DNA from 3 places in the Cronobacter universalis NCTC 9529 genome. Region 1 is predicted to be linked to each of the others. Evidence: predicted binding sites of a transcription regulator. Region 1 holds the regulator's gene; each other region holds the start of a gene.
The links. The regulator CRP, encoded in region 1, controls carbon source genes, mostly activating them, when cyclic AMP is high. The targets are predictions, from matches to a motif close to ATGTGANNNNNNTCACAT.
Positions count from the first base shown of each region.

Region 1 (3,277 bases):
TAGAGCGGTCGCTGGGTGCGCAGTACGCGCGCGATGCGGCTGAAATGGTATTCGCAGAACTGGCCGACCGGGTTGTCCGGGTGCTGGCGGGCGATTTTCGCCAGCGCCTCAATCTGCTTATCCATTGAGAAGCGGCGTGAATAACGGTGATAGAGAATATCGTCAGAAAGCGTGCGCAGCCGCGTGGCGACGGTTTGCGCCGTCCAGCGCAGCACTTCTTCGGCGTGGCTGCGCTCCACCAGTTTTTGCACTTCGGCGGGCTGATGCAGGGAGACTGAAATGTGCTCCTGGAGATCCAGCGCCACCTGAAACGTGCGCAGCAGGCGCTTGTAGCCGTTCTGTTTGGTCGCCGACAGCATCTGTAGCTGCTGATAGCACTGGCTTATCTGATCCACCACTTTTTGCTGATGCACGAGCAGCGGCGGCAGCGCCTGTTCCGGCTCGGTGTGGCGCGTCAGCAGGCTGTATTTCGCTTCGCAGTAGTCGGCGAGACTTTTATAAATCAGGCTTAACGATTCACGCAGCGGCTGCTCGCGCCACAGCCAGAACCAGAACCCGTTAAACGCGCCATACCAGAGCGTGCCGAGGACATAGAGCAGCATGGGCTCCCAGATGGGCATATTTCCGGCGAGGCTTAGCGTGAAGATGGCCGCGATAAGCGACGCGGGCAGGAGACGCGCATGCAGCGGGCTGATCTCCGCCGTTACGCCGAGCAGCAGCGCCAGCATCAGCAGAATGAGCGGCAGCGGCACAGACTGTAACAGCAGAAGCTGCACCGCCAGGCTGCTCAGCGCGAACAGCGAGGCGCCGATGATCAGTCGTTTAAAAAAGCGTTTGTGCGGGGTATCAAGACCGGCAATGTTGCAGCAGGCGGGGACGAGTGAAAACAGCAACCCTTGTTGAAGATGGCCCAGCATCAACCCGACCGCCACCGGCAGGCTTAAGATCAGCGTTTGCCGTAAAGCGTAATTGATTTCAGGATGATAGATAAGACGACGCCACATAGGGGAGAAGTATAGATACAAAAACGGCGTGTTACCGAAGCGACACGCCGTTTTTTGATTTTTTAGCGGGTACCGTAAACCACGATGGTTTTACCGTGGGCGGAGATCAGGTTCTGATCTTCGAGCATTTTCAGAATGCGGCCAACGGTTTCGCGAGAACAGCCGACGATCTGGCCGATTTCCTGACGCGTGATTTTGATCTGCATCCCGTCAGGATGGGTCATCGCGTCCGGCTGTTTGGCCAGGTTCAGCAGGGTCTGCGCGATACGGCCGGTCACGTCGAGGAAGGCGAGGTTACCCACTTTCTCGGAGGTGACTTGCAGGCGGCGAGCCATCTGCGAGGAGAGACGCATCAGAATATCCGGGTTAACCTGGATCAGCTGACGGAATTTTTTGTAAGAGATTTCAGCCACTTCACAGGCAGTTTTAGCGCGAACCCAGGCGCTGCGTTCCTGACCTTCCTCGAACAAACCCAGTTCGCCGATGAAGTCTCCCTGATTCAGGTACGAGAGGATCATCTCCTTACCCTCTTCATCTTTGATCAGCACTGCCACTGAGCCTTTAACGATGTAATACAGCGTCTCCGCTTTTTCACCCTGGTGAATCAGCGTGCTCTTAGATGGATACTTATGAATGTGGCAATGTGACAAGAACCATTCAAGAGTCGGGTCTGTTTGCGGTTTGCCAAGCACCATGCGCGGTTATCCTCTGTTTTAAACTGGCTCCAAAGACAGGGCGCGTAACCCCTGTCTGGCTTTGCAATCATCATCTTCCCGCTTCCAGGGAAGTTGGCTGTCCGTGGACATCGCAGCCGATAAATTGTCTTCTCCTCTGCACCCATGCGTAACATCAATGTATCGCCGCTGCATCCAGACTGTTTTAGCATAGCTTTTCTCAGGTGTCTCCTGTTGTCTCGTTTCAGCTTGACGCAGGTCGCGCTTCCATTGCCTCCGGGAACGCGCGCGCGTAATCTGTCAGAAAAATGAATAGCCTGGAGCGATTAACATGCATGCACGAGTGAAATGGGTAGAAGGGTTAACCTTCCTTGGCGAGTCCGCTTCGGGGCATCAGATCCTGATGGACGGCAACTCCGGCGACAAAGCGCCGAGCCCGATGGAAATGGTCCTGATAGCCGCAGGCGGCTGTAGCGCGATTGATGTGGTCTCTATCCTGCAAAAAGGCCGTCACGACGTGATCGACTGCGAAGTGAAACTGACGTCAGAGCGCCGCGAAGAGGCCCCGCGTCTGTTCACGCATATCAATCTGCACTTTGTGGTGACGGGTAAAGACCTTAAGGACGCGGCAGTGTCGCGCGCGGTGGATCTGTCGGCGGAGAAGTACTGTTCGGTGGCGCTGATGCTCGGCAAAGGGGTCAACATCACCCATTCGTATGAAGTGATTGAGGCGTAATCTGACGACGGGCGGCCCGGCAGGCGAAGCGCCGCCAGGCCACTCTGTCACGCTATCTGCTTGCCTTCCATCAGCCGCTGCACCAGCGGCAGCATGATAAGCTCCATCGCCAGCCCCATCTTGCCGCCCGGCACCACCAGCGTATTGATATGTGAAATAAACGAGCCCTGTAGCATCGCCAGCAGCCACGGGTAATCGATATTGTCCAGATTGCGGAAGTGAATGACCACGAAACTCTCATCAAGCGACGGAATGCTTTTCGCGGCGAACGGGTTGGAGGTGTCCACCGTCGGCACGCGCTGGAAGTTAATATGGGTGCGTGAGAACTGCGGCGTGATGTAGTTGATGTAATCTTCCATTGAGCGCACCACGGAATCCATCACCGCCTCGCGTGAATGGCCGCGCTCGCTGGTATCGCGGATAAGCTTCTGTATCCACTCCAGGTTGACGATAGGCACCACGCCCACCAGCAGATCGACATGTTTCGCCACGTCGTTTTGCGGCGTCACCACGCCGCCGTGCAGCCCTTCGTAAAACAGCACGTCCGTCGGCTCCGGCAGCGGCTGCCACGGCGTGAAAGTGCCGGGCACCTGGTTCCACGGCACCGCTTCGTCATAGGTGTGCAGATATTTGCGCGACTGCCCTTTGCCGGTCAGGCCATACTCCACAAAGGTTTGCTCCAGCAGGCCGAAATCGTTCGCCTCCGGGCCGAAGTAACTGATATGGCGGCCAAGATCGCGCGCTTTGCGGATGGCCATGTCCATTTCCGGGCGCGTGTAGCGGTGGAAGCTGTCGCCTTCCACTTCGGCGGCACGAAGATTCAGCTGGGCGAAAATTTTACGAAACGCGAGGCTGGTGGTGGT
Region 1 covers NZ_CP012257.1:3,911,175-3,914,451, reverse strand. Annotated here, with positions in the region: gene AFK65_RS18110 (YccS/YhfK family putative transporter) at 1-1,004, opposite strand, end outside; gene crp (cAMP-activated global transcriptional regulator CRP) at 1,067-1,699, opposite strand; gene AFK65_RS18100 (OsmC family protein) at 2,010-2,414, shown strand; gene AFK65_RS18095 (phosphoribulokinase) at 2,462-3,277, opposite strand, start outside.

Region 2 (3,277 bases), 1.7 Mb from region 1:
TGTATGGCTCCCCGGTGGCGCAGGTCTATGAGCGCAAAACGGGTAAGGCGCTCGACACCGCAGCGCTCGCCGAGCGCGTGCGCAGGCTGGGCTTTGAGATTTACGCCCGCAAAGGGTGTACGGAATATGGCATCGCGGGCACTATCGCGGAGATCTGCCGCAATATCTTTACCGGCAGCCACCGGGCGCTGGCGGTGTCGTGCATTCTTGACGGCGAATATGGCGTGGACAACGTGGCGATAGGCGTACCGGCGGTTCTGGCCCAGAACGGCGTGCAGCAGATTATCGAACTGCAGCTGGAAGGCGAAGAGCAGGCGAAGTTTCAGCATTCGGTCGCGGTTATCAAAGAGAATATCGCCCGCCTGCCCTGATCATAAAAATGGCGCCCGCAACGGGCGCCGAATCATCAGCGCAGCAATACCTGGCCGATAAGATAAGTGACCGCCTGCCCGCCAATCAGCACGCGATCACCCTGCCATTCACAGCGTAAATCGCCGCCCCGCGCCGAAACCTGGCGCGCCATCATCGTGGTTTTGCCAAGCTTTGCGCCCCAGAAGGGGATCAGCATACTGTGCGCCGAGCCGGTCACCGGATCTTCCGCCACGCTCTCTCCGGGGCAGAAAAAGCGACTGACGAAATCATACGGGCCGCCGGGCGTGCCGGGCGCGGTTACGCAGACCTGTTTGCCGAGCGGCAGCAGCGCATGAATATCCGGGGTCAGCGCCTCCACCTGCGCCTGGGTCGGAAGCTCCACAAGATAGTCGCGATAAGCCGTCACCGACACCGCGCCGTCAATCCCCAGCGCGCTCAGCAGCAGCGCGGGCGCCTCCACCGGCTGCGCCTGCCACGCCGGGAAGTTCAGCGTCAGCCAGTCCCCGCGGCGCGTAACGGACACCTCACCGACAAAGCGCGTCGAGAAACGGATTTCGCTGTGCGGGTAATCGAGGTGCTCGAAAATGACATGCGCGGCGGCAATCGTGGCGTGGCCGCAGAGGTTGATTTCATAGCGCGTGGTAAACCAGCGCAGTTCGAAACCGTCGTCGGTGCGCACGAAAAAGGCGGTTTCCGACTGGTTATGCTGCTGCGCCATCGCGAGCAGCGTCTCATCCGGCAGCCATTCGCTTAACGGACAAACCGCCGCCGCGTTGCCGCTGAAGGTTTTATCGGCGAACGCATCCACCATATAAAAATCAACTGATTGCATTGTCATCCCCACCCTGTTTTTTGTCGTTGCTGTTTTATACACCGTATCACGCGCCCTGAAACGCGTGACGATAATTGCGTTTCTGCCGCTTCGTTTGTTACATAACGGGTACAAAAATGAGATTTGCGTCACAAAATGGTTGTATCCCGGCAGGCGAAAGTTTTAAGATCGCTTGCTTCTTATTCACTTCTGACCAGCGCGAATCTTTTTTATGACGATGAATACAGTCTCTCGCAAAACGGCGTGGCTGCGGGTGGTTACGCTTGCGGTCGCGGCATTTATTTTTAATACCACCGAGTTTGTGCCGGTGGGCCTGCTCTCCGATATCGCCGCGAGTTTCCATATGGAATCCGCGCAGGCGGGCATTATGCTGACCATCTACGCCTGGGTGGTGGCGCTGATGTCGCTGCCGTTTATGCTGCTGACAAGCCAGGTGGAGCGCCGCAAGCTCCTGATTGCGCTGTTTGTGGTCTTCGTCGCGAGCCATATGCTGTCGTTTATGGCCTGGAGCTTCGAGGTGCTGGTCATCAGCCGTATCGGGATTGCCTTCGCTCATGCGATTTTCTGGTCGATTACCGCGTCGCTGGCTATTCGCCTGGCGCCGCCGGGCAAACGCGCCCAGGCGCTGAGCCTGATTGCGACCGGCACCGCGCTGGCGTCGGTACTCGGCCTGCCCATCGGGCGCATCGTCGGACAATATTTCGGCTGGCGCACCACCTTTTTCGCCATCGGCATCGGCGCGCTGATTACGCTCGCCTGCCTCGTGAAACTGCTGCCGAAAATCCCGAGCGAACACTCCGGCTCTCTCGCGAGCCTGCCGGCGCTGTTCCGCCGCCCGGCGTTGCTGTGCATCTACGTGCTGACCGCGGTTGTGGTGACCGCGCACTTCACCGCCTACAGCTATATTGAGCCGTTCGTGCAGAACGTCGCGGGCCTGAGCGAAAACTTCGCCACCTTCCTGCTGCTGGTGCTCGGCACCGCGGGGATTATCGGCAGCGTGATTTTCGGCAAGCTCGGCAACCTGCACGCGTCCGGGCTTATCAGCAGCGCTATCGGCGTGCTAGTGATTTGTCTGCTGTTGCTGCTGCCGGCCTCGCACAGCGCCGTTAACCTGACGGTCCTCTGCGCCTTCTGGGGCATCGCGATTATGCTGATTGGCCTCGGGATGCAGGTGAAAGTGCTGGCGCTGGCGCCGGACGCCACCGATGTCGCGATGTCGCTCTTCTCCGGCATCTTTAACATCGGCATCGGCGCGGGCGCGCTGGTGGGCAATCAGGTGAGCCTTCAGCTCTCGATGTCGTCCATCGGGTATATGGGCGCCATCCCGGCGCTGGCCGCGTTTGTCTGGGCGATTGTGATTTTCCGCCGCTGGCCGGTTCAGCTTCCTGAGGAACAACCGCACCACGGTTAACCTTAACGCCGCCGCTTCAGGCGGCGTTTTTTTATCTTTTTTCTCTGTTTTCCCCGCTTCGCGTTACGTCATCGCGCCCTTAAAAGGCGGCGGCTATCGCACTGATAGCTTCTGTCTTTCCTTTGATTCTGAAGGTTTTTTAACGTTTTTTAGCAGATCGTGTGATCGAAAAAATCATTCGGTTGACTTATGTTTGCCTGGGCAATAATATCTCGCGTGACTAATCTACTTGCCTGGGCAACTATGTTGGAAAATAACAGCGATCTGTTTAACGAGATTATTCCTTTAGGACGGCTGATTCATCTGGTGAATCAGAAAAAGGATCGCCTGCTCAATGAGTACCTCGCCCCGCTCGATATCACCGCGGCGCAGTTTAAGGTGCTCTGTTCCATTCGCTGTCCTGGCCGCATCACGCCGGGGGAGCTGAAAAAAGTGCTCTCAGTAGATTTAGGCGCTCTGACGCGCATGCTGGATCGTCTGGTATGCAAGGGATGGGTGGCGCGTCTGCCTAACCCGAACGATAAACGGGGCGTACTGGTTGAGCTCACGGAAGAAGGCGCGGCGCTGTGCGAACAGTGCCACCAGCTGGTAGGACAAAACCTGCATCAAGAATTAACAAAAAACCTGACGGCAGACGAAGTGGCGACCCTCGAATACCTGCT
Region 2 covers NZ_CP012257.1:2,211,544-2,214,820, forward strand. Annotated here, with positions in the region: gene AFK65_RS10210 (L-lactate dehydrogenase) at 1-371, shown strand, start outside; gene AFK65_RS10215 (PhzF family phenazine biosynthesis protein) at 407-1,204, opposite strand; gene AFK65_RS10220 (sugar transporter) at 1,416-2,615, shown strand; gene marR (multiple antibiotic resistance transcriptional regulator MarR) at 2,862-3,277, shown strand, end outside.
Region 2: a site for CRP is predicted at 1,321-1,338, ahead of AFK65_RS10220 (sugar transporter). Genes of this name have one in related genera too.

Region 3 (3,277 bases), 1.1 Mb from region 1:
TTAGCGGTTTGCTTAACGCCGCGCAAAAAAGTTATGCGGCCCGGAAAGGTTTACTGCGAACCTGAGCGGCGGCTCGAAAGTTTAGGTATGCTGGGATGGCTCCTGTGATCGGTAGCACAGTTTTCATTTTAATTGTATGATGAATGCGTTCGGTTTAAAGGTGACCTCCCTATGAGCACAATGCTGACTTCTCTCTGGCAACTGGTACGCGCGTTTATTTTGATTTACGCCTGCCTCTACGCAGGCATCGCGATTGCCGCGCTGCTGCCGATTACCATCCCCGGCAGCATCATCGGCATGCTGATTCTTTTTGTCCTGCTGGCGTTTCAGATCCTGCCCGCGAAGTGGGTACAGCCCGCGTGTAATCTGCTGATCCGCTATATGGCGCTGCTGTTTGTGCCGGTGGGTATTGGCGTGATGCAATATTTCGACGTGTTGCAGGCGCAGTTCGGGCCGGTGGTGGTCTCCTGTTTTATCAGTACGCTGGTGGTGTTTATGGTGGTGAGCTGGAGCGCGCACCTGGCGCATGGCGAGCGCAAAGTGGTGGGCCAGGAAAGGAGCCGTGAGAAATGATCCAGAATATCTGGTGGTCGCTGCCGCTGACGCTGCTGGTCTTTTTCGCCGCCCGTAAACTCGCGGCGCGGCTCAAAAGCCCGTTGCTCAATCCGCTGCTGGTCTGCATGGTGGTGCTGATCCCGTTTCTGATGCTGACCCACATTCCTTATGAGCGCTATTTTCAGGGCAGCCGCATTCTCAATGATTTACTGCAACCCGCCGTGGTGGCGCTGGCGTTCCCGCTGTATGAACAATTGCACCAGATCCGCGCCCGCTGGAAGTCGATTATCACGATTTGCTTTGCAGGCAGCGTGGTGGCGATGGTCACCGGCACCTCTGTTGCGCTGCTGATGGGCGCCAGTCCGGAAATCGCGGCGTCCGTCCTGCCGAAATCCGTCACCACGCCGATCGCGATGGCCGTGGGCGGAAGCCTCGGCGGCATTCCCGCCATCAGCGCCGTCTGCGTCATTTTCGTGGGTATACTCGGCGCCGTGTTCGGCCATGCTCTGCTGAATGTCATGAGGATAAAAACCAAATCCGCACGCGGCCTGGCGATGGGCACCGCCTCGCACGCCCTGGGTACGGCGCGCTGCGCGGAGCTGGATTACCAGGAGGGCGCGTTCAGTTCACTGGCGCTGGTGATCTGCGGCATTATCACGTCGCTGCTGGCGCCCTTTTTGTTCTCGATTATTCTGGCGATATGGCGCTAAAACTTGCGATACGTCGCGCATTTTCATTTTAAATTTCATTTGTTGCATAGCCAGTGAGAGTTAAATCACATATAAAGCCTCAGGAGCGCCGTAAACTATTTTTCCTGTTATCTCTTTTGAGGCTTTGCCATGCACCCACGTTTTGAAACTGCCTTCGCACAGCTGCCGGCGGCACTGCAAGCCGCTCTGGCTCCTCTGATTGCCGATATTCATTTTCCGGCGATGCTGAACGCTGAACAGGTCGCTGACATTCGCCGCCAGAGCGGGCTGGATGACGACGCGCTGGCCTTTGCGCTGCTGCCGTTAGCCGCCGCCTGCGCGCAGACCGGGATTTCGCACTTTAACGTGGGCGCCATCGCCCGCGGCCTGAGCGGCAACCTCTATTTCGGCGCCAATATGGAGTTTCGCGGCGCGGCGATGCAGCAGACGATTCACGCCGAGCAGAGCGCCATCACCCACGCCTGGATGCGCGGCGAAACCGGCCTTGCGGCGATTACGGTTAACTACACGCCGTGCGGCCACTGCCGTCAGTTTATGAACGAGCTGAACAGCGGGCTAACCCTTCGCATCAACCTGCCGGGGCGCGCGCCTTCACAGCTTGGCGATTACCTGCCGGACGCCTTCGGCCCGCGCGATCTTGATATTAAGACGCTGATTTTCGATACGGAAAATCATGGCTATGCGCTTAAGGGCGACGCGCTGACGCAGGCCGCGATCGCGGCGGCCAACCGCAGCCATGCGCCTTACAGCCAGTCGCCGTCCGGGCTTGCCATTGAAACCCACGACGGCACGGTCTTTACCGGCAGCTATGCCGAGAACGCGGCGTTCAACCCTTCCCTGCCGCCGTTACAGGCCGCGCTGAACCTGCTGAGCCTGAACGGCTACGTGTGGGCGGATATCCATCGCGTCGCGCTTGCCGAACTGAACGATGCGACCATCGTTCAGCGCGACGCCACCGCCGCGACGCTGAACGCGCTGGGCTTTACCGGCCTTGAGCGGGTTACACTCGCCTGAACCACCACAGCGGGCGCTCTGCCCGCTGTGACGAAAAATGCTCCAACCAGACGTTCGATTCTTGCTCTTGCCCGGCGGGTAAAGTAGCCTTGACTCTCTTTCCTTTTTGCTTCGAGCTGCCTGAATGTTAAAGCGTTTGTTATACAGCCTGCTGGCCCTGATTGGCGTACTGCTGTTAACGGCGCTGCTGCTCGACCGCTGGATCAGCTGGAAAACCGCGCCTTACGTCTATGATGAGCTGCAGGATTTGCCGTGGCGTCAGGTGGGCGTAGTGCTCGGCACCGCCAAATATTATCGCACCGGCGTGGTTAATCAGTATTACCGCTACCGCATTCAGGGCGCGCTGAACGCCTATAACAGCGGCAAGGTGAATTACCTGCTGTTGAGCGGCGATAATGCCCAGCAGAGCTATAACGAGCCGATGACGATGCGCAAGGATTTAATAGCCGCAGGCGTCGATCCGGCGGATATCGTGCTGGATTACGCGGGCTTCCGCACGCTCGATTCTATCGTCCGCACCCGTCGGGTGTTTGATACCAACGATTTCATCATTATTACCCAGCGTTTCCATTGCGAGCGCGCGCTGTTTATCGCGCTGCATATGGGTATTCAGGCGCAGTGTTACGCCGTGCCGTCGCCGAAAAATATGCTGTCGGTGCGCGTGCGTGAGTTCGGCGCGCGGTTAGGGGCGCTGGCGGATCTGTATATTTTTAAACGTGAACCGCGTTTTCTCGGCCCGCTGGTGCCGATCCCCGCCCTTAGCGAAGTGCCTGACGATGCGCAGGGTTACCCTGCCGTGACGCCCGAGCAGATGCTGGAATTGCAGAAGAAGAAATAAGCGTCGCGGTAGCAGGTGTGGTGGGTGCGCTGGCGCTTACCCACCCTGTAAATTCCTTTTCATTTTTATACGCGGTGGGTGCGCTGCGCTTACCCACCCTACAAATACCTTTTTCTTCACCGTAGGGCGGGTAAGCGAAGCGCACCCGCCATCCAGTTTT
Region 3 covers NZ_CP012257.1:2,853,980-2,857,256, forward strand. Annotated here, with positions in the region: gene AFK65_RS13185 (CidA/LrgA family protein) at 172-573, shown strand; gene AFK65_RS13190 (CidB/LrgB family autolysis modulator) at 570-1,265, shown strand; gene cdd (cytidine deaminase) at 1,395-2,279, shown strand; gene sanA (outer membrane permeability protein SanA) at 2,404-3,117, shown strand.
Region 3: a site for CRP is predicted at 1,319-1,336, ahead of cdd (cytidine deaminase). Genes of this name have one in related genera too.